2 regions of the Staphylococcus sp. IVB6214 genome follow, and region 1 is predicted to be linked to the other one. Evidence: predicted binding sites of a transcription regulator. Region 1 holds the regulator's gene; the other holds the start of a gene.
The links. The regulator NrdR, encoded in region 1, represses ribonucleotide reductase genes. The targets are predictions, from matches to a motif close to AACACNATATATNGTGTT.

Region 1 (12,159 bases):
TCGTTAAAGATTCTATTGCTGACATCTTCTTACAACAGATTCTTACACGTCCTGCAGAGCACGATGTGGTTGCAACGATGAACTTAAATGGTGACTATATTTCAGATGCCTTAGCAGCACAAGTAGGTGGTATTGGTATCGCTCCTGGTGCGAATATCAACTATGAAACAGGTCATGCTATTTTTGAAGCAACTCATGGTACAGCACCAAAATATGCGGGATTAAACAAAGTAAACCCATCATCTGTCTTATTATCTGGTGTGTTAATGTTAGAACACCTTGGCTGGCAAGAAGCAGCAGATTTAATCACAGCATCTGTAGAGAAAACAATTGCATCAAAAGTTGTAACATATGATTTCGCACGCTTAATGGACGGTGCAACAGAAGTATCAACATCAGCATTTGCAGATGAACTTATCAAAAACTTATAATCATCCGTTTCGATGATTTTCGGGGATCAGACGTTGATATGTCTGATCTCTTTTTTGGGTAAAGAATCATGATTTATAGAATTAAAGGATAATAAAATGATTAGGTAATGACCCAATCACTTATGTAAATATAGATGTGAAAGGGGCTGGGACATAGTACTCAGCTCCTCGCTTTTAAGATGTAGAAATAAGTGTAATGGCAGTAGGTGTTTGAAGTGAAAATGCGTTTTTAAAAACTTTGGGAGCACTACAAAATCATAAACATTTATAATGATTTTGTCGTAGTGCCCCTGCAAAGATGATTAGATGTGTGACAAGTTTATTAAGTAAACATAGTCACATATCAATCAGCTACTGCAAAACTTCTAGTCACCCTTGCCGGGGTGGGACGACGAAATCTTTTATAGCAAAAAGGAGTTCTGTCCCACTCCCTTGTACTTTAGAAAATAATTATCTGAGTAATGGAGAGAGATATGATTACTTTAATTTTATATCAATTACTTTTGTTATTTGGAGTCGTCATTTTATATTTATTAATTGCTCATGGTTATTTAACACCTGACTTTATGGTAATGATAGCTATGATGATTCTAACGATCTTTTTTTCTTACGTGTATTATTTGATGGCATTTACGAAAGATGAAAAGGAATCTGATTTCAAAAGGTTATTATAGTCATCTTTGATTTTCGTACCAGGTATTTTATTAGCTATATATATGATTACTAAAGTTTTCATATGTTATTATTAAAAGTCTAATACAAAGATTAATTACAAATACGTTTATGTATAATTATATTTATGGAACTACAAATACAATTTGAGGTGAATTTTGATGAAATATCGCATTTTAGCCTTTATTTAATTTTCAATCATTTTAGGGACATATTATTTTCTAATACAGCCTAAATTAAATTTAGATAATCTGATGATTCATTTAATATCAGCGTTGACTCTATTTATCACAGGATTGATCATTGGTGTGATTGGAAGAAAATTAGATGAAAAATAATTTTTATTTAATTTCTGACGTTTTAATAAATAATGACTTCCAAATGAATGTATTTTTAATCTAAGAAATACATTTATTAAGGTTGTATTAAAACATTGTTAATTTTCTTAACGTATTTCGTGTTTATCGTTATAATATATTTATAAATTAACGAGAAGGGGACTTCGCAAATGGTTCAAAAAGTACTGATTGTTGATGATGAACATTCAATTGTGACATTGCTGAAATATAACTTGGAACAAGCAGGATACATGACCGAAGTAGCACAAGACGGTGAACAAGCGCTTGAAATGGTCAATACAGTCAAACCAGATATTGTTGTGTTAGATATCATGTTGCCAAAAAAAGATGGTATCGAAGTTTGTAAAACGATTCGTACAAATAAGAATTCAGTACCTATATTAATGCTTACGGCAAAAGATGATGCGTTTGATCGTGTATTAGGATTGGAACTCGGCGCAGATGATTACATGACAAAACCTTTCTCGCCACGTGAAGTTGTGGCACGTGTGAAAGCGATATTACGACGTGTGACATCAGCAGAATGGCAACAAGAAAATGACGACATCTACATCGGTTCGTTACGTATTCGTCCTGAATATTTTGAAGTATATCGAGATGGAGAACTCGTAGAACTCACGCCAAAAGAATTCGAGTTGTTACTGTACTTGATTGAACGACAAGGCCGTGTGATTACTCGTGAACACATGTTGAATTCTGTATGGAATTATGAATTTGCAGGTGATTCTCGTATTGTCGATGTTCACATCAGTCATTTGCGAGATAAGTTAGAAGAAAACCCTAAGAAACCACAGTTAATTAAAACAGTGCGTGGTCTCGGTTATAAACTGGAGCGAGAGAAATAAATGATTAAATTCTATCATAAATTATTATTGCTACTTACAACGCTAATTGTTGTAAGTTTTCTTATACTTGGATTTTTTGTTCATAACAGTATCTATACAAATACAATGGATGATCAACAGATGCGCGCGAGGCAATCTGCTCAACTGCTTCTTGCTGCCTATCGAGAAAAAAATGAGATTCATGCTGAACAACTAGCGAAACAGATGCATGTCAATGCATTGTTAATTGAAGATGATCAAGTAAAGAGAAGTCATTCACAGACATATCCGTCACTCGATAAAGAGAAATCGATATTGTTAGAAAAGCTTGAAAGACAGTCTACGATATATGAATGGAACAAAAAGTCTGGCATTTATACATATGGACAAAAAGAAAATAATCAGATTTTATTAATACGTGGGCATTCTGATATCGTAACGGAATTACAAATGACATTTTGGAAGTATTTAATTTTTATCGGTATGTTGACACTTGGTTTTATCTATTTTATCGTTCGGTATATTCATCGCACATATATTAAACCGATCAATGAAGTATCTTACGCTGCCTCTCTATTATCAGAAGGGAACTATCATATTCGTATTCCTGAAAGTAATGTAAAAGAGACAAAAGAACTGTATCACGCTATCAATGTGTTAGCACGTCGTTTGGAAAAGCTGAACCATGCACAAAAAATGCAACGAAATCGACTGCTAACGACATTAGAAAATATTCCGAGTGCTATTTTGATGATTGATAAAAAGGGTGAAGTCGTCGTAGCAAATAAAACATATATTGATATGTTTCATAATGGAGAGAATGTTGAGCAACGTCATTATGAAGATGTGTTAGACAGTAATTTGAAAAAGTTAATTGTTGAAGGATTTAAAGTTGAAAAAGGAATATATCAACAAATTGAACTTCATTTGAATGATATTCATCAGAAATTTTTTGATGCGGCTTGTGTGCCTATCCTGACACGTAAAAAGAAGCGACTTCAAGGTATGGTGATTGTGTTACATGATATCACCGCATTGAAAAAACTTGAAAATTTACGTAAAGATTTCGTTGCGAATGTGTCGCATGAGTTACGAACACCGATTACATCGATAAAAGGATTTGCAGAGACATTGATTGATGGTGCGAAGAATGATTCAGATTCTCTTGAAATGTTTTTAGATATTATCTTGAAAGAATCGAACCGCATACAATCACTTGTAGAAGATTTGCTTAATCTATCAAAGATTGAACAAAATCCAACATTGGAAAAACATCGCATCGATTTGTCACAAGTTGCACGTGATGGTTTATCAATGATTCAGCCCATTGCAGATGCCAAGCAGATTACACTTGTTGACAAAATTGCACCACATATTTATGCAATGGCAGATGAAGATAAACTTACACAAGTAATTGTTAATTTAATGACAAATGCAGTGAATTATTCACCTAAAAATAAAAGAGTGACATTGCGTGTTTATAATGAGACACAACAACATGTAATAGAGGTAATTGATGAAGGAATTGGCATTCATCAAAATGAGAAATATCGTATTTTTGAACGTTTTTATAGAGTTGACAAAGCGAGAAGTCGTGATTCAGGTGGGACAGGATTAGGTCTTTCTATTACGAAACATATTGTAGAAGCTTATCAAGGAAAAATAGAAGTTGAATCTGAGGAAGGTAACGGTTCGATGTTTAGAGTTGTGTTACCGAATCAAGTTAAAGGGAAGTAATATCAAGCTGGGATTTCATGATTATATCATTTCATGACTTGCCAGCTTTTTGTATACACTGGACTACAACGTTGCGTAATAGGGTTTCACCGCATTCTATGATAAAATAAAAGCACTACTATTCTTGGAGGTAAGACTGTGGATAAACTGATACTCATTGATGGTAATAGTTTAAGCTTTCGTGCTTTTTATGCTTTGCCATTATTACAAAATAAAGCAGGTATTCATACAAATGCGATTTATGGATTCGTTCGTCTTTTAGAAAAAGTACTTAAAGAAGAACAACCGACGCACGCTCTTGTTGCATTTGATGCAGGAAAAACAACGTTTCGACATGCAGATTATGCAGACTATAAAGGAGGTCGTCAAAAAACACCGACGGAATTAAGTGAACAGTTTCCATATATTCGACAATTATTAGCAGCCTATGGCATTAAAACCTATGAATTAGACAACTACGAAGCAGACGATATTATCGGTACGCTTAGTCGTGAAGCGGATGAAGCGGGTATGGAAACAATTATTATTACGGGTGATCGAGATTTAACGCAATTGGCATCGGAAAACGTAACCATTTACTATACGAAAAAAGGGGTTACAGATGTTGATCATTACACCCCTGCATTTATCGCAGAAAAGTATCAAGGATTAGAGCCAAAACAAATTATCGACATGAAAGGTCTCATGGGAGATGCATCCGACAATATTCCAGGTGTTGCGGGTGTTGGAGAAAAAACAGCGATTAAATTGCTCAATCAGTTTGGTACTGTGGAAGCAGTGTATGAAGATATTGATGCAGTAACAGGCAAAAAGTTAAAAGAAAAATTATTGACGAGTAAAGAAGATGCACTCATGAGTAAAAAGCTTGCAACTATCCACCGTGAAAGTCCTATCGAAGTGGCACTTGCTGATACACGTTTACCAGAATCACATGATGAAACAGACAAAATCGCACTATTTAAGGAATTAGAGTTTCGTCAAATGTTAGATGAAGTGGATAGTACACCTACTGAAGAAACGCCGTCAAAGACTTTTGAAATATCGACAGATCTTAAAATGATTGACTTTGAACAGTTGGATGAAGCAACAGTGCATATTGAAGTGGCAGGTGCCAACTATTTGAAAGATGACTTATTAAAGTTCGGTATTTTTGATGGCACTCAGTATGTAGTGTCTTCAATAGAAGATTTAAAGGCATACCAACCTGCAATTGATTGGTTATCAAATACTAAAACATCGATTACCACATATGATGCGAAAAAGTTATATATTGCAATGAAACGTATAGATATTGATTTACAAAATGTTACGTTCGATGCAATGTTGGCAAGTTACTTAATTGATCCGTCACAAACGATTGAAGATGTGAGTTCAGTGATGTCACGTTTCGCGAATACACATGTACAAGAAGACGTTGCAATATACGGCAAAGGGAAATCATACCAAGTTCCTGATGATCACGTATTGCATACACACATTGCATCAATTTTGGATGCAATTGCTACTTCAAAAACTGAAATGATTACGGTGCTAGAATCGCATCAACAACTAGACCTATTAACCGAACTTGAACTACCACTGGCTCGTATATTAAGTGAAATGGAGTTCACTGGTATATATACAGATAAAGAAACGCTCCAAGCGATGGAGTCAGACCTACAACAGCGTTTGGATCAATTGATTGAGAAGATTCATGAACAAGCGGGGGAAACGTTCAATCTCAACTCACCAAAACAACTGGGTGTCATCCTTTTCGAGAAGCTAGAACTGCCAGTCATTAAAAAAACAAAAACAGGTTATTCAACAGCTGTTGATGTGTTAGAAAAATTGCAAGGACAACATCCAATTATTGAAAATATTCTCACATACCGTACATTGTCTAAGTTACAATCCACATATGTAGAAGGTTTACAAAAAGTAATCTGGGATGATCATCGCATCCATACACGTTTTAATCAAACACTTGCGCAAACTGGTCGTCTATCATCTGTTGATCCCAACTTACAAAACATCCCGATCCGATTGGAAGAAGGGCGCCAAATCCGTAAAGCATTCAAGTCTTCACATGAAGATTATGTGATCTTAGCTGCTGACTACTCACAAATCGAATTGCGTGTATTGGCACATATTACCGGTGATCCTACTTTACAAAAAGCATTTATTGATAATGAAGATGTGCATACGACAACAGCGATGAAAGTTTTTAATGTTGAAGCAGACGAAGTCACATCTTTAATGCGTCGTCAGGCGAAAGCTGTCAATTTTGGGATTGTGTATGGTATTAGCGACTATGGTCTGAGTCAAAGTTTAGGAATCACACGTAAAGAAGCCCAACAATTCATTGATGATTATCTCGCACACTTTCCAGGTGTCAAAACATATATGGAAACAATCGTACAAGATGCGAAACAACAAGGGTATGTAGAAACACTGTTACATCGTCGTCGCTATATTCCAGATATTACAAGTCGAAACTTTAATAAGCGTGGTTTTGCTGAGAGAACGGCCATGAACTCACCAATTCAAGGAAGTGCGGCGGATATTATTAAAAAGGCAATGGTAGATTTTCATGATGCTGTCCAAGATACCGATTTCAAGGCGGAATTATTACTTCAAGTACACGATGAGTTGATTTTTGAAGTGCCAAAAGACGAAGTTGAGCGATTCAGTCAATTCGTTGAAGATATTATGGTGAAGGCATTGGAATTAGATGTCCCATTAAGCGTCGAATCACAAAATGGCGCAACTTGGTATGATGCAAAATAGATAGAAAGTTGGGTGAACTATGCCAGAATTACCAGAAGTTGAACATGTAAAACGTGGCATTGCACCACACATTATGGGTCAACAGATAGTTGATGTAACATTTTCAAATAAAGTAGTAGCAGGTAAAAATGCAGGCAAGGAAACCATTATTAAAGGTATGCATTTAGAAGATTTTAAAACCAATACGATAGGCTATACGATTCAAGATGTCACACGACGTAGTAAATATTTATTGTTTACACTCGGTTACGGCACGAATGAACGTATACTCATCTCACATTTAGGGATGGCAGGTGGTTTCTTCGTTGCCAAAGATGTAGAAGATATTATCATTGCGAACTACCGAAAACATTGGCATGTGATTTTTCATTTGGATAATGGCCTGAAGCTAATTTATTCAGATATTAGACGATTTGGCGAAATTCGTAATGTTGCACAAATTTCCGACTATCCATCCATTACGGAGATAGCACCTGAACCGTTCTCTAAGGAAGCAGAAGTGCACTTTCTTAACCAGTTTTCAAATAAAAAATTTCACAAAATGCCAATTAAACAAATGATATTGGAGCATCGTGTGATTGCGGGTTGCGGTAATATTTATGCCTGTGAGGCGCTGTTTGATGCGAAAATCAACCCACATACCATTGCCAATACATTATCGATGGCACAGCGACAAAAAGTTTTTCAAAGTGTTGTAAAGGTGTTGAAAATGGGTATAGAGAATGGTGGGACGAGTATTTCCGATTATGTCCATGCAGATGGTCAACGAGGAACGATGCAAAATAATTTGAAAGTATATAAGCAAAAGACGTGTTCTGTTTGTGAAAGTGAAATTGTCACGGCAGTTATTGGTGGCAGAAACACACACTACTGTGAGCAATGTCAATGTTAGAAAGAGGGAAATTATGCCAAAAGTGATAGGATTAACAGGAGGAATTGCGACGGGAAAATCAACAGTCGCACAATTGTTATCAGCGCACGGTTTCAAAATTGTAGATGCGGACATCGCATCACGAAAAGCGGTCGAAAAAGGATCTAAAGGCTTGGAACAAGTGCGTGAAGTGTTTGGAGAAGAAGCGATTACTGAGTCTGGCGAGATGAATCGTCAGTATGTAGGTGAACAAGTCTTTTACGATAGTGGCTTACGTGAAAAATTAAATGCGATTGTTCATCCAATCGTGCGTGAATTGATGGAAGCGGAGAAAGAACAGTACTTAGCTGAAGGACACAATGTCATTATGGATATCCCATTATTATACGAAAATAAATTGGAAGATACCGTAGATGAAGTGTGGCTTGTGTATGCTTCAGAGCCGATTCAAGTGGATCGACTCATGGCACGAAATGATTTATCGATTGAAGATGCGAAAGCACGTGTATATAGCCAAATCTCTATCGATAAAAAAAGTAGAATGGCAGATGTCGTCATTGATAATCTTGCTACGACGTTAGAGTTAAAACAAAATGTTGAAAAGCTCTTAATTGAAAAAGGCTATATAGAACCTTATACAAATATAGAAGAATAAAGATGTTAAGCACATGGAGTCCTTATAGGTTTTCATGTGCTTTTTTAGGTGTAAATTTAGTTATTCAACAATCGAATAATAGGTTATAAATAAAAATAATAAAGAAAACGGTTTCATTTATTTCAGATTATGTTATACTCATTGATATAAGTATAACACATTTCTAAGGAGTGCTTTTTAACATGACGACAAAGATTGCGATTAATGGATTAGGTCGTATCGGCCGTATGGTATTACGTATTGCATTAAATAATGAGGATATTGAGGTAGTAGCTTTAAACGCAAGTTACCCACCTGAAACAATTGCGCATCTTATTAAGTATGATACAACACATGGCCTTTTCAATAAGCCAGTAGAAGCGACAGAGAATGGTATCAAAGTTGATGGGAAAGACATTAAACTTGTATCAGACCGTAATCCAGAAAATTTACCATGGGAAGAACTAGGTATTGATGTTGTAGTTGAAGCAACAGGTAAATTCAATCATGGTGATAAAGCAATTGCGCACATTAAAGCAGGCGCAAAGAAAGTTATCTTAACGGGTCCATCTAAAGGTGGAGACGTTCAAACAATCGTTAAAGGTGTGAACGATAAAGACTTAGATGTGGAGAAATATGACATCTTCAGTAACGCATCTTGTACAACGAACTGCTTAGCGCCAGTTGCTAAGATTTTAAATGATGAATTTGGTATTGTGAATGGCTTAATGACAACTGTTCACTCTGTAACAAATGACCAAAAAAACTTAGATAACCCGCATAAAGATTTACGTCGTGCACGTGCTGCATTTGAAAGTATTATTCCTACATCTACTGGTGCGGCAAAAGCACTCGCGCTCGTATTACCTGAACTAGAAGGTAAGTTACATGGTATGGCATTACGTGTACCTACGAAAAACGTGTCACTAGTTGACTTAGTTGTAGATTTAGAACAATCAGTGACGAAAGAACAAGTCAATGAAGTGTTCCGTCAAAATGACTTAGATGGTATTGTTGAAACAGTAGACGTACCACTCGTATCAGATGACTTTATGACAAACCCACATTCAGCAATTATTGATGCACCATCAACAATTGTGATGGGAGATAACAAAGTTAAAGTATTAGCTTGGTATGACAACGAATGGGGTTACTCAAACCGCGTTGTTGAAGTATTACAATTAATCGCAAAAGGTATTGCATAATTCATATAAAGATATCAATTCACCAATAGGCTGAGGCTTGGATCTATCATTCAAGTCTTGGCCTTTTTGTTACTCGATGAGAAAGAACAAGTATAAGCCAGTCAATTGTCGTGACGTCGATACCATTATCATTTGTTCCTGTCGCTTTTGCTATCTGTTGGTTTATAGTATAATGAAACAAAAATCTTTTGGAGAAGGTGACGAAGTCGTGAAATGTCCTAAATGTAACCATACACAATCTCGCGTCGTAGACTCAAGACATGCTGAAGATACGAATGCGATTAGAAGAAGACGTGAATGTGACCAATGTGGTACACGTTTCACAACTTTTGAACATATAGAAATGAGTCCACTGATAGTCGTTAAAAAAGACGCGACGAGAGAACAATTTAATCGAGAGAAAATTATCAACGGTTTGGTACGTTCATGTGAGAAACGCCCAGTTCGTTTTCAACAGCTTGAAGAGATTACGAATCAAGTGGAATGGCAATTACGTGAATCGGGTATAGCTGAGGTTTCATCACGTGATGTTGGTGAATATGTGATGGACTTATTAATGCAAGTAGACCAAGTTTCATATGTACGATTTGCATCAGTATACCGTGAGTTCAAAGACGTCGATCAATTGCTTGAATCGATGCAAGGTATCTTAAAAGACAACAACAAGCGAAGTGAGTCATAATGTCGTTATCGATGTATGCAAACACACTTAGACCCCATGATGGATTTCAAGTGATGCAACGGTTTCACTTGCAGCCATTGCACGATGAAATATTAAGTCGCCTATTTACACCGCTAATTGGTGCGCAATCTGTTGGTCTTTATCACTTTTTGAGTCAGTTCAGTACATCATCTACTGAAGAAGGATTAACACACTATACGTTGATGTCTGAGTTGAAGGTTAATTTGATGACTTTTAGAGACTATGCTGATTTATTAGAAGGTATTGGTCTCATGCGCACTTATGTCCGTCATTCAGATGAGACGACACAATTTATTTATGAGTTATTGCCACCGCCAAGTCCTAATGAATTTTTCAATGATCCAATGCTGTCGATATATTTTTACCAAGTCGTAGGAAACCAACGTTATCACCAATTGAAATCGCACTTTATATTACAGCCTGTTGATACAGAAGGGTACGTAGATGTGACGAAGAAGTTTACAGATGTATTCAAAGTGCCGAAGCAGTCATTTTATCAACCGGAGAAGCATCTCACTGAAACAGAATACAAGGGTGTAGATCTAACAGATGTGTCATTTGACTTCGACTTGTTAGCAGATATGTTGCAGACGCATTACATTAGTAAAGAAATACTAACTGAACCAACCAAGACATTGATTGTTCAACTTGCCACATTGTATCGTATTGCACCCGATCAAATGAAAACACTGATTTTAAAATCATTGAATAGTGACCAGACTTTATCAATCATTGATTTGCGCAAACAGGCACAGACGCACTTCTTAAATGGTAACCAACAAACACTTCCAGAGCTGAAACGTATGAATCCGACATCTAGTGCAGTGAATCAAGAAGTAGAGAAGCAAGAAGAAGTGACAGTGGATAGTTGGGAAGACTGGTATGATTTGATGGATAACACAAGTCCTGTTGTAATGTTGACCTCATATGGTGGTTCTGAACCACCGCTATATCAGAAGCGCATGATTGAAGAGTTGATGGAACGTGAAGGATTTAATTTTGGTGTTATTAATATTTTGTTGCAGTTTGTTATGCAAAAACTCGATAATAACCTACCAGAGAAGTATGTTTATTCTGTTGCATCCACTTGGAAAAAAAGTGGTGTCGTGGATGCCAAAACGGCACATCAAAAAGCGTTGGAAATTCAGCGTAATGAAGAAAAGGCACAGGAAAAAAGAAAGCAGCCTCAACGTCAGAACTATTCTAAAGGGGTTGTTTATGAAGAGAAACCACGCTGGATGACGCATCCGGAAGAATTCAAATCGAAAGATGAAGATATGGACGCGTTAGAGCGTGATCGCAAAGCTTTCCTGAAAGAATTACAACAAAGTAGAAAGGCGGGTGATGAATGATGAAATCATTTAACCAAATTATGGGATCGAATCATGCGATTCAAAAGCGTATTGAGAAGATTAAACGACAAGTGATTAATGATCCTGATGTGAAGGCGTTCCTCGAAGCGCATCAGTCGGAAATAACAAATGATATGATTGAAAATGATTTGAACATTCTTCAAGAATACAAAGACCAGCAGAAACATTATACGGATAACCATACTTTTGAGAACTGTCCTAACTTCGTAAAAGGCCACATTCCTGAATTGTACGTGGAACATCAGCGCATTAAAATCCGCTATAAACCATGTCCGTGTAAGATTCGACATGACGAAGAACGCATGGCACAAAGTATGATCACGTCATTCCACATGCACCCAGAAACATTGAATGCCAAATTGGAAGATGTTTATATGGATCGTCGTAACCGCTTAGATTTGGCAATGCAGTTTAAAACTTTGATTGATGATATTGTGAACCAGAAGCCTGTGAAAGGATTCTATTTATACGGTGCATTAGGTACGGGTAAATCGTTTATACTTGGTGCGATTGCTAATGAACTCAAAGAGAAGCATGTACATACGACGATTATTTATGTACCTGAATTTTTACGCATTCTAAAA
Region 2 (12,159 bases), 800 kb from region 1:
TTTTTAAATGATATCTATAAAAAAGGTCTAATTTAGTGTTTTTCGACACCAAATTAGACCTTTTTTGTAAAAGAGCTGGGAATTATGTCCCAGCCCCGTTTAGTGTTCAATCATGACTGTTGATTGAATATCGTATATATTACACATCTGTAGTGTAACTAAAAACGTAATTATATGTCAACCATTATGTCAAAATACTTTTTCCTATTAAACGATATTGTTAGCATTAGATACTTAATTTCTTGTCTTAAAACGTGTACCAGCCTAATTATTGTTCAACTTTTTGTTTACCAGAGCCTCGTTCACTAACGAATTGTTTATTGTAATAGTTACTATTCATACTAATCTCACTATCAAACTTCTCTAGACCATCTCGTTCAATCAACGTCGGTGTCTCTGAGAATAAGTCTGTCCCTAAACCAAGACGATCACCTTTAATTTCAACACCCATGCTCGATAAAATAGTTGGGAACATATCTAATGGTGCGAATTGACGGTTTTGTACTTTCTCAGGTTCTTTTGCGGGATTAATGATGAGATTAAAAATGTCACGTTTATAATCTGGATCAAAGTCTTTGAAGAACTTTTTATCCATGCTGAGATGATCACCTGTAATGACAATCGTTGTGTTTTCATAATAGGGCTGTTGTTGTAACCAGCGGACAAACGCTACCGCTTCTGATGTTGAGTAGGCAATAACATTCGCATATTGATTATCACGTGGTGTCGGTGTATTTTTTGACACGTATCCATCAGGGAAATGCGTATCTGCTGTTTCCATCGTAAAGTTGAAAGGCTTTCCTGTTTGTGACAAGCGTGTGATTTCCTGCTTCGCATAATTATACAGCTTATCATCTTCAAAGCCCCACCATACTTTGTAATCTTTCGGAATATAGCCATGATCACGTGCATATTTCCAATCCCAAATATTAAAATTACCATGTGATTTGAAATACGTTGTCAATCCACCAAAGTCAGCGTCTGCACCAAACATAATCGTTTGTTCATAACCTTCTTCATGCAAGATATCACCTATTCCACGAGCGCCTGGCAAGAAGTAACCTGACTTTCCGTAACTGTTTCCGTTCATCGGAATCTTCAGTGGAATACCCATGCCCATGTTCACCATGCCCGCTACGGACCAGCTTGAACCATACGTTTGATGTGGACCACCAAATGGATCTTTCGAGTCTGAGAAGTGCACACCTTCTTTCGATAGTTCTGTTAACTCAGACATTAAGTTTTCATTCATATAACCGCCTAGATTTTTCGATAAATAAGAGTTCTCAACAGATTCTAAATAAATATGTACTAAGTTTCGCTTTTTCTCTGGAAACTGATACTGTTTTGTTGTAGGTGTGACATAGTTTTGCTTAATATACTGTGAATCCTTCGCATAAGCTTCATACACTTCAGGTAAACGCAACTTTTGCGAACTATACGTAACACCTGTAACTAATACAACGAGCGAAACGAGCAACAGCAGTGTTCTCATCACTGTACGTTTCAATAAGGTGCGTTGTCGTTGTCCAATAACATCGTATCTGTTATACACGACTAGAATAAATAACGGTATTGCTAAGAAGAGTGCTTTTAAAATAGGTGTACGAAACATTTCTTCAACCATGCCATCCGATGTTCCTTTGATAGGTGACTTCAAGTTAAATAAAAACTGTTCCGGCGTAATATTACCGAAGTAGTCGATGAACCAATTTGAAAAATACACTGCAAGTAAACCGATAATTGCAAATAACATCGTAAAGATTTTGATTGTCACATCGAGCCAACGACGTTTCACTGTTGTGTGATGAAGTTGGACTTGTGTTTGACGTTGTAATAAATATTTAACTGCAATCCATAATGCACCAAATAGCAATGCGATGCCTATGTAATACAATGCGAATATTGACTGATATGTTGTACTTTCTACACTATCTGTACGTTTCAACACAAAAACAAATAGTCCAAGTGTGACGATATTAATAGTAATAAGGTAAAATAATCCCTTCTTAATGACACGCCCTATCGTTCTGTGTTGTTTTAAAACTGTGACATCGATTGCTGTGACTAAAAGCCCTGCTACAAGATAAATAATCCATTGCATCTGATGCGAATACCTCCTATTTGTCTACATAATCATTTTTATTTTACGTCGTCTTGTCCCCCTTGTCACATACTTTTGAGAAAAAACGATTTGACAAATCGATGTTTCACCTGATTCAACTCCGTCTATTCCGATAGTTAATTAAGGTCATTCAATATTGATAGTCACTGTCAACGTTCCTATCTCTCAACATTTCTAAAAACCTTGCCATATATTAACCATAAAAAGAACCCCACATATTTTGTTTTTAAAATATATGAAGTCCTGTTTAAATTGATAACTATCTCTTGTTTTTTCTAATTTTAGATTTTAAGAGCATCTACTTGTATTTTTGTACACTTGCATAACGTTCTACTGGCTGAGTGCTGTTTCAAGCGCTTTGTCACTCACAATATCGGGATGAATTGGGTTGTTTTCATAATATTTTCCTGTACGGTCTTTAATTTTATAATTCGTAATGTTCATTTGTGTCCCATCATAAAGTTGCAGTGTTGTATTAGCTGTCGTATACGTCGCAGTGTCTTTACCGATAAACTGTGTATGCGAGCGTCCTTTAAAAGCAAGGGCCGTAATCTCCCCAGAACTTGCTGTCTTATTGCCGATGAGTACATCCACCGGCGTGTCTAAGTCCTTGGACCCAGCTTTCATTTGTAACGGCGTACCACCACCATTGATTTTGCCTTTTTTCAATGTGGCATCAAAGCTGTTCCCTTTACGATCGACCCACGACATAAGTGTCCCATCTGGAATAATCTTAGACAATCCTGCAATCATCGGTCCCATATCACCACCGTCATTACCTTGTAAGTCTACAATCACACGTTCGTAATCCTGTTTTTCAAGTGCATCATTCAATGTTTTCGCATAACGTTCTGCTTCTTTTTCACTCCCCATGAATCCCGGCAATTCTAATACAAGGGTTGTACCTACCTTTTTACTTGTTGGATACGCTACTTGATCTTTCATATCGCTTTGTTCAGATGGGGCTTGAAGAAATGAGTGTTTACCGCCAGCCACTTTCAATGCTTTACGCAATGCATCGTGGGTATCTTCATATGACTTTGCATCCTTTGTCGTTTGATAAGCTTCTTCTTTGGCACGTTCCCACTGTTCTCCCTTGGCATAGAGTCCTTGACTCTCCATTTGCGTGATTGCAACTTTGACATAGTCTTTTGTCGATGGTTTTGTCACATAAATATTGTAATAAGGTCCATACGTTTTGAGTAAAAAGAACACAGTGATTGCGAGTACTGTCACAACACCTATACCCCACCAAACAATCTTCTTCATCTGAAACACTCCTTGTCTTCCTATTATCGATACAATTATAACATGCTTAATTACAGCTTTAAGCAGTCATAAAAAAACACCTATGAAGGGTATCTCCCTATCATAGGTGTTACTCATTGATATTAGTGTGCTAACATTTCTTCTTTCACTTCTTCTTTAGAAAGATCAGCTGGGTAGTATGTTGGCCAGTTGTCTAATTCTTTTAAGACTTTATCACGGTCGTTACCCATGAAGATATGGTAGTGACCTGTTTTAACCGGTGCAATGTTGTGGTCACTGAATTGTACATATTTCGGTAAGTCTTTAGAACCTTCACCGTCTAACTTGAATGTGTAACGTACGCCACGGTTACCACCTTCATAGTCTAAGATGTCTTTACCATCATATTTATACGTACCTGTTACAGATTTGCCATTTCTTGTGAATGTCATTGTGTCATCTGTAATTTTGATATTTTCAATGTCTGTTTTGTAACCAACATCATAGTACTCTTTATATTCTTTTGCTGATTTGTCGCCTTTTTCTTCAGCTTTATGTTCAAATACTTCGTCTAATGTACCATCTTTTAATAATGGGTATACAGATTGCCATTCGCCCGCATAGTCTGATAACTCACGGTCTTTCACTTGGCTATCTTTGAAGTAACCGTCTTGAATTGCTTTTGAGTGTTTGTCAGCAGCTTTTTCATCTTCAACTTCAATCTTATCATTCAATGCTTTTTCAATGTTTTTGATGTTTTCTTCCATTAATGTTTGATAAGTTGCATCTTTGGCTTGATCTTTTGAAACAGCTTCCATGTTGTTAAATTTCAAAGGTTTCGCGTCTGTTTCTTTACGAATTGTATCAGTTACTTTATTTGCGACGTTTTCTTCGTACAAGATGTATTTCGCACCTGTTTCGTTGATTTCGTCTACAATTTTAGTTAATTCTTTTTGTGATGGGTCTTCTGCATTCAAGCTTTGAACACCTTTTTGAACGAAACCATAACGGTCTGCTAAGTAGCCAAGTGATTCGTGTGATACGAATACTGCGTGCCCTTCATGACCTTCTGTTGCTTTTTCCATTTTGTTATCAAGTTTATCTAAATCTTTCAATAACTTGTCAGCATTTTCTTTGTATTCTTTTTTGTGTTCTGGGTCACGTTCACTTAAGTCATCACGAATTGCTTTGACAAATGCTTCATCCATGTTTGGATCTAACCATACGTGTGGATCGTAACCACCGTGATGATGATGTGCATGACCGTGATCATCTGACTCGTGATCATGTTCATGTCCTTCTGCTTCATGGTCATGATCTTCGCCTTCATGATCGTGATCGTGCGCTTCACCTTCGTGATCATGTTCATGTTGGTCTGTTAATAACTCTGTCTTATCAAGGCTATCTTCAAGAGATAACTTGTGATCGTCTTTCTTGATTGCACCGGCTACTTTCTTAGCAACTGGATCTAAATTATCACCTGTGTATACGAACACATCTGATTTACTCGCGTTAATAATATCTTTTTGTGATGGCTCGAAACTATGTAAGTCCGCACCTTTAGGGTAAATAGAATCCACTTCGACGTGTTTCCCACCGATTTGTTCAACAAATGATTGGAGCGGATAAACTGTTGTTGTTACTTTCATCTTGTCGCCTGAAGAAGCTTTATTATCATCAGACTGACCACATGCTACTAATAACGAGCTTGCAAGTGCTGCTGTCGCTACTACTTTTAAACTTTTCTTCATTTATTAGACGCCTTCCTTCAAATAGTAATCATTACGATTAGAATTATACATGAGACTAGACAAATGTGCAATGACGTTTTTTGTTCATTTGTCAACTTTTTTTATGCTTATTTTATTTAATCACACAAATAAAGACACTTCAGAAACCTGCGTAAAAGGTTTCCAAAGTGTCTCGTATTTATGATTGAATTGCTGCAAAACCACGGTCTAAGTCAGCAATAATGTCGTTAATATGTTCAATACCGATAGACAAACGGATTGTTTCCGGCTCAATACCTGCTGCACGCTGCTCTTCTTCCGTTAATTGTTGGTGTGTTGTTGATGCTGGATGAATCACTAATGACTTCGCATCTCCTACGTTAGCGAGTAATGAGAACAGTTCCAGTCCTTCGATGAACTGCTTTCCTGCTTCATAACCGCCTTTCACGCCAAATGTAAAGATAGATCCTGCTCCTTTTGGTAAATAACGCTGTTTATTTTCATAGTACTCATTTGATTCTAAACCAGCATATTTCACCCAAGCCACTTGATCATGTCCTTCTAAATAATGCGCGACTTTTTCTGCATTTTCAACATGACGTTCAAGACGAAGTGACAATGTTTCTAACCCTTGAGTTAATAAAAAGGCGTTGAATGGCGATAGTGCCGCACCTGTATCACGCAAAAGTGTTGTGCGGATTTTGAATGCTAATGCTGCTTCACCAAAAGCATCTTTGAACACAAGTCCATGATATGACGGATCTGGTTCACTTAACCCTGGGAACTTGCCATCCCCCCAGTCAAAGTTACCTGCATCCACGATGACACCGCCCATTGACGTACCGTGACCACCGATAAACTTCGTTGCTGAGTGAACCACAATATTTGCACCGTACTCAATCGGACGGAATAAGTAGGGTGATGCAAATGTATTATCGACGATGAGCACAATACCATGTTTCTTTGTCACAGTGGCTAAAGCATCAAAGTCATCAATATTCCCTTCTGGATTACCGATTGTTTCAATGAAAAGTCCTTTTGTATTTGGACGGATTGCTGCTTCAATTTGTTCCACTTTCGTTGTATCTACTAATGTCACTTCAATGCCAAACTTAGGTAATGTATGACTGAAAAGCGTGTGTGTGCCACCATATAATTTGTCACTAGCTACGATATGATCGCCATTTTGTGCTACGGCTTGAATAGCATACGTTATTGCTGCCATACCTGACGCCACTGCAACACCCGCAACGCCACCTTCTAATTCGGCAACACGTGTCTCTAACACTGCCGTCGTTGGGTTTGTTAATCGTGTATAAATATTCCCCACTTCTTCTAACCCAAATAATCTTGCTGCATGCCCTGTATCATCAAATGTAAATGAAGTCGTTTGATAAATCGGCAAAGCACGTGACTTGGACACTGCATCTACCTCTTGTCCTGCATGTAATTGCAATGTTTCAAATTCGAATGATTCCGCCATATGATTCCCTCCTATAAATAAAAAAGCACACAGGCAAATCTCAACTTGTATCAAGATTTCCTGTGTGTATCTATTCGTATAATCAATAGTCGATTTGATTATAAAAGACTTATCTCTCAGGTTCGTATCACCTGCAGGAATTAGCACCTAACTCAATAGGTTGCCTGGTTTCATAGGGCCTGTCCCTTCACCAATCTTGATAAGATATATTTATTGTCACCTGTTACTTTTTAAATGTAACGCTATCATATATCAGAAAATTCCGAAAGTCAACCAATCTTTTTCGAATTCCGAGATATTTATTCAACATAGATGGCACGTCCTACCGAGAATGTTTCTCTAAAGGTCGGCATATGAATTACCCGTTGGTTCAGCGAGCCACGATAGGCAAGATTAGGACGATAGAGATGTTGTATAAACATCCCGTCCACAAGGACATCGATATTTTGAAGGATTGTCTTGCGTTCATCATCTTGACACCACAAATACTCGAGTTGATAACCTGTCCACACCCAAATGTCTTTCGTATGACCAAAGTGATGACGAAACGCACGGATTAACGGTACAATAACCGCTAAGTTGCAGAAAGGTTCACCACCGAGAATGCTCAACCCTGAAATATACGAAGGTTCACAAGCTGAGATTACTTCATCGATAATCGGATCCGTGAATGGTTCACCATAACGAAAATGTTGTGCTGCGACATTGTAACAACCCGGACAACGAAACGGACACCCCGATACATAAAGGCTGCAACGAACCCCTTCACCATCGACAAAACTATGCGTTTCAATTTTGGCAATGTATCCGGATCCCTGTATTAACGGTGCGCCTTTCATGATTTCGGCACCTTCATATGTTTAACCCGTGCACAAATCTCCTTGTGTCGTCCTTCAATCGTTGGGCGTTGCACTGGGTTACCAAGATAGCCACATGTTCTTTTCACTACATCAACCGTTTCGGGGTCTTTGTTACCGCAGTTTGGACAGCAATACCCTGTGTCTGTCGTATCAAAGTCACCTTCAAATCCGCATTCATAACAATGGTCGATTGGAATATTCGTTCCTAAGTAACTGACACGATCATATGAATAGTCCCATACCGCTTCTAACGCCTTTTTGTTGTGGTCTAACTTCGGATACTCACAGTAATGAATATAACCCCCGCTCGCATAGTGTGGATAGTCTTGCTCAAAGTCCAACTTCTCGAACGGCGTCACATCTTTGCGCACATCATAATGGAAAGAGTTTTGATAATAGCCTTTATCTGTTACATCAGGTACCGCACCGAACTGCTCATAATCTAAACGACAAAAACGATCGGTCAATGATTCACTTGGCGTACTGTATATGCTAAACCATACATCATGTTCTGCCGTCCAAGCATACTGATAGTCACGCATTGCCTTTAAAATATCAATCGTAAATGCCTTAGCTTCTGGATTCGTCTCCCATTCAGGACCATAGAACACGGTCGCCACTTCATAAAGACCAATATATCCCATTGAAATTGTCGCACGCTGGTTGTCAAATAACGTAAACACATCATCTTGTTCTTGCAAACGATATTTAAATGCACCATGCTTGTACAAAATCGGTGCATTATTCGGTTCAGCTTGTTTCACGCGCTCAATACGAAACGCCAACGCATCATGTAGAACATTCATACGCTCTTCAAAGAGTGACCAGAAATGTGCCTTGTCGCCATTTGATTCTAGAGCAATACGTGGCAGATTCAATGTCACAACACCTAAGTTACAACGTCCGCTATTCTCATACTCCCCTTGTTCATTTTGCCAAGCAGGTAAGAACGAACGACAACCCATTGGCGCCTTGAAATCTCCTAAAAGTTCAACCGTCTTGTCATAATTCAAAATATCCGGATACATCCGCTTCATTGAGCATTCTAGCGCTAATTGCTTAATGTCATAATTGGGATCAGTCGGAGCGAAATTCACGCCTTTCTTAATTGAAAAGACAAGTTTTGGGAAAATGGCTGTTACACGATCTTTTCCTAACCCTTTGATTCGTGTTTGTAGAATCGCTTGTTGGATTTTACGACTCATCTCATCCGTTCCCAAGCCGAAACCAAACGTCACGAAAGGTGTTTGCCCATTAGACGTATAGAGTGTATTAACTTCATATTCTAAACTTTCAATCGCCGCAAAAATATCTTGCGTCACTTGTTCATCGACATAGCATTCGATATCTTCTGGACGGACATATTTTTCTGCCATTGCACGGTGTTTACGTTCATTATGTATCGCATATTCACTGAGTACTTCATCAATTCGATCAATCGTACAGCCACCGTACTGGCTGCTTGATACGTTCGCAATCATTTGCACAAGTTGTGCCGCTGCCGTTTGAATCGACTTCGGTGATGTTACATGTGCATTCCCAATTTGAAATCCATGTGCCAACATATCTTTCGCATCGATCAAACAACAATTCGTCAGTGGTTGAAAAGGGTGATAATCTAAATCATGAAAGTGAATTTTTCCTGATTGATGTGCCGCAGCCACATGTTGTGGCAACAGATGCATCAATCCATATGATTTTGAAACAACACCTGCAGTCAAGTCACGCATTGTAGCAAATGTTTGACTGTCTTTATTTGCATTTTCATTCACAATTGTCGGATCTTTTGTGATCAGCCCTTTAAGGTCTTTTTCTAACTGATTCATATTTACACGCTTCTTCCTACATATAGTGTCTGATACTCATTTTAGATACTATATATAGTGTTTTCAACTCACAACAAAGCTGTTAACTGATTTGTCATTTCTTTGAGAACGTTATGTGAACTTTACACCTTGCACAATTATATGTTGATCATTACATGCGTTTGCACCATTCATTTTCTTAACAATACAAAAAAGCGCTACACCCCTTATCTCAGAGTGTAACGCCCCAACTATCTTATAATATGAAATCTAGAATGCCATAATATATGAAGAACATCTTTTTGCTTAATTTTGTTAAATAAAGAATTAAAATGATAAGTGTTGATATAAATATCACTGATTTATATTTCTTTTTTTCTTCCTTTTCTTCCTTAGATTCTTCACTTTCTAAATAAGCAAGCAGTTCAGCTTCAATCTCCTTGTTGATTGCTTCATTCGGATCTTCATGCTTTTCATCGACGACATCATGGTCCTTTACTTTTTCTTCTGTCATCTGACTAACTCCTTACTACTATTTTTTAAATACATGCTGATACTGTACATATCCTGACAAGTAATGCTCAATATCATCAATTCGTACGCGATACCCGTGGTGCTTGATAAAGAAACTATTCAAAATGCGACTTGGATTTTTGAAATACATCGCAATTTCAGGGTAGAAAAAGCCTGTGCGCTCGTAGTCTGCTCGTGTATGAATCGTATCTAAAAACTTCTCTTCATCTAATAGTTCATCCACTAAATGTTGGTACCCTGATACTTTGGCCTTTTCAACTAAATGATATGTTGCCATCAACATCTCTAGGAATGTCGGGAAGGTTGTCTCCCTCTGTTTCATATAATCTAAATATGAACTTACGTTGTTGATACCAAATCTGAAGTATTTCTCGTGTGGTGTCACTTGAACTAATTCGTTCGTACAATAACCAAGCCAGTGGTCATGATACTTCCAATAATCATTTTTGATGAAATGCTCAAACAATGTTTGCACTGTCTTCAACCAGCGTTCGTCATGATCTTGTTGATACAATCGTAATAAACCAAGTGCTGCTTCCCCATCGTAATACACGATACGGTACTTCTCTTTAACTGAGAAGTCTGGGTAATTTAAAATATGCACCGTTTCACCCGTAGTGTCATCAATCATCTTCAATACACCTTCTGCAACACCTTGTGCATATTTCAAGTAGCTTGTATTTTTACCGCCGTGTTTTATATACTCACACACTGCAAAAATAAACGCAGCATTTTGCCCAAGTTTTATCTCATTAATATCTTTCGTATCATCAAAGACAAATTGTGCGCCTGTCTCATCCGTTGCAATATAATGTTTAATAATATACTCAATCGCGCGTTCAACCGGCTCTAAATCTTTCCCTAAGTATGATAAGCCTTCTACCAACGAATATGTCGAAGATGAGTGACGTAATATATTATAGAAGTTGATCGTATTATCAAAATGTGGGAAGTAACCATAAATGTAACGACCGTCTTCTTGCAACATACCTTCTAAAAATGTTGTACTATGAGCGATTAGGCGATCCATCTCTACATTTAAATCGTCTATTTGACGAAGGTTTTTTTGATAGCCTTTACTGTGAAGTCGATAGACACCTTCTCCATCAAAAATGAACCCTTGTGTATAGAACTTTGTGACTGTCTCACCTTTATATGCCGCAATGCTAAATTTGCGACGATGACCTGTGTATTTCTTCATATAGTTGTTGATATTGTCTTCTGATAAATACATGTTTGATGTCCCTTTTTCAGGACGAATAAAAGCATTCGCATTAATCTCTTCTGGCAAAAATGTCAGATACCAATTTTTATCCAATGCGATACCAAAATCTACATAGTTTCGTCGTGTACGAACCAATTCTTCTGCTACATCATCGAATAATACAGATTCTGTGTCTGTTACGATATCAACCTTAATCCACTCCGGAAACTTGCCTACTTTTGATCTAAACTTTTGACAGTATTTATGAATATCTCGATCAAGATGACGACGATTTTTAAATAGACTGACTTGTGCTTTCCTATCTGGAATACCTAAACTAATGAAAACATAGTCATACGCCAACGACTCTTGTTCAATTTTTTTAACAAGTGCTTGAATATTATTTTCTAGCGTCATACCTCTTCTCCTTTTAATCCCATTTACTATACTTTACAAGTATTTAAAGAATTCTGCAACGGTTAATAAACGCATGATAACTTAAAACATTCTATGTCTATACATTGTAAAATCTGTATTAAATAAAATTACGATAATAGATATATATTCTATTAATATTATTCAATACTTTCACAATCAATATAATACGTTCTGAAACATAATATTTTTAACTTAAACATAAAAAAGAAGCACCTCATATCGTTATGAGATGCTTCTTCTGTGTTCTGGAATCATCCAGATTTTTATCTATTAGTCTTGGATTTTACTTATAATGGCGGAGGAAGAGGGATTCGAACCCCCGCGAGCCGTTAAGCCCCTGTCGGTTTTCAAGACCGATCCCTTCAGCCGGACTTGGGTATTCCTCCATATCTCGAACACAATAACCATAATATAATAGCTACAATATAATGTCAACACTATTTTCAAATTTTTTCATACTTTTTTTGCAGCTCATGTTTGATATTCACTTCTTACTAAGATACGCTTATTTTATTCATTTGTATTTTGTTCATAAAAGGAGCGACTTCCATTGATTCATCGATTATTTCGAAACCCATGGCATATCATTATCGGTATTTGCCTAGTACTAACTATCGTGCTCATCAGCTTCACTTATTGCAATGCATCCTTTTATCAAGTACCCATTGGGAAAGTGACAAAAGTAACATCGCATCACAGTAAAAAAACAGTTGATGAACAACATAATCGCGA

Region 2: a site for NrdR is predicted at 9,317-9,334, ahead of nrdD (anaerobic ribonucleoside-triphosphate reductase). Genes of this name have one in related genera too.

Annotation. Positions count from the first base shown of each region.
Region 1 covers NZ_CP094723.1:1,290,650-1,302,808, reverse strand. The annotation lists gene icd (NADP-dependent isocitrate dehydrogenase) at 1-431, shown strand, start outside; gene MUA51_RS06320 (response regulator transcription factor) at 1,612-2,307, shown strand; gene pnpS (two-component system histidine kinase PnpS) at 2,308-4,023, shown strand; gene polA (DNA polymerase I) at 4,162-6,789, shown strand; gene mutM (bifunctional DNA-formamidopyrimidine glycosylase/DNA-(apurinic or apyrimidinic site) lyase) at 6,809-7,681, shown strand; gene coaE (dephospho-CoA kinase) at 7,695-8,315, shown strand; gene gap (type I glyceraldehyde-3-phosphate dehydrogenase) at 8,498-9,499, shown strand; gene nrdR (transcriptional regulator NrdR) at 9,708-10,181, shown strand; gene MUA51_RS06285 (replicative helicase loading/DNA remodeling protein DnaB) at 10,181-11,554, shown strand; gene dnaI (primosomal protein DnaI) at 11,554-12,159, shown strand, end outside.
Region 2 covers NZ_CP094723.1:2,086,127-2,098,285, forward strand. The annotation lists gene MUA51_RS10275 (LTA synthase family protein) at 269-2,104, opposite strand; gene MUA51_RS10280 (S41 family peptidase) at 2,456-3,394, opposite strand; gene adcA (zinc ABC transporter substrate-binding lipoprotein AdcA) at 3,517-5,124, opposite strand; gene MUA51_RS10290 (O-acetylhomoserine aminocarboxypropyltransferase/cysteine synthase family protein) at 5,303-6,586, opposite strand; SAM riboswitch class I at 6,693-6,792, opposite strand; gene nrdG (anaerobic ribonucleoside-triphosphate reductase activating protein) at 6,886-7,425, opposite strand; gene nrdD (anaerobic ribonucleoside-triphosphate reductase) at 7,422-9,272, opposite strand; gene MUA51_RS10305 (hypothetical protein) at 9,508-9,765, opposite strand; gene MUA51_RS10310 (poly(glycerol-phosphate) alpha-glucosyltransferase) at 9,784-11,406, opposite strand; tRNA gene MUA51_RS10315 (tRNA-Ser) at 11,721-11,813, opposite strand; gene MUA51_RS10320 (YibE/F family protein) at 11,981-12,159, shown strand, end outside.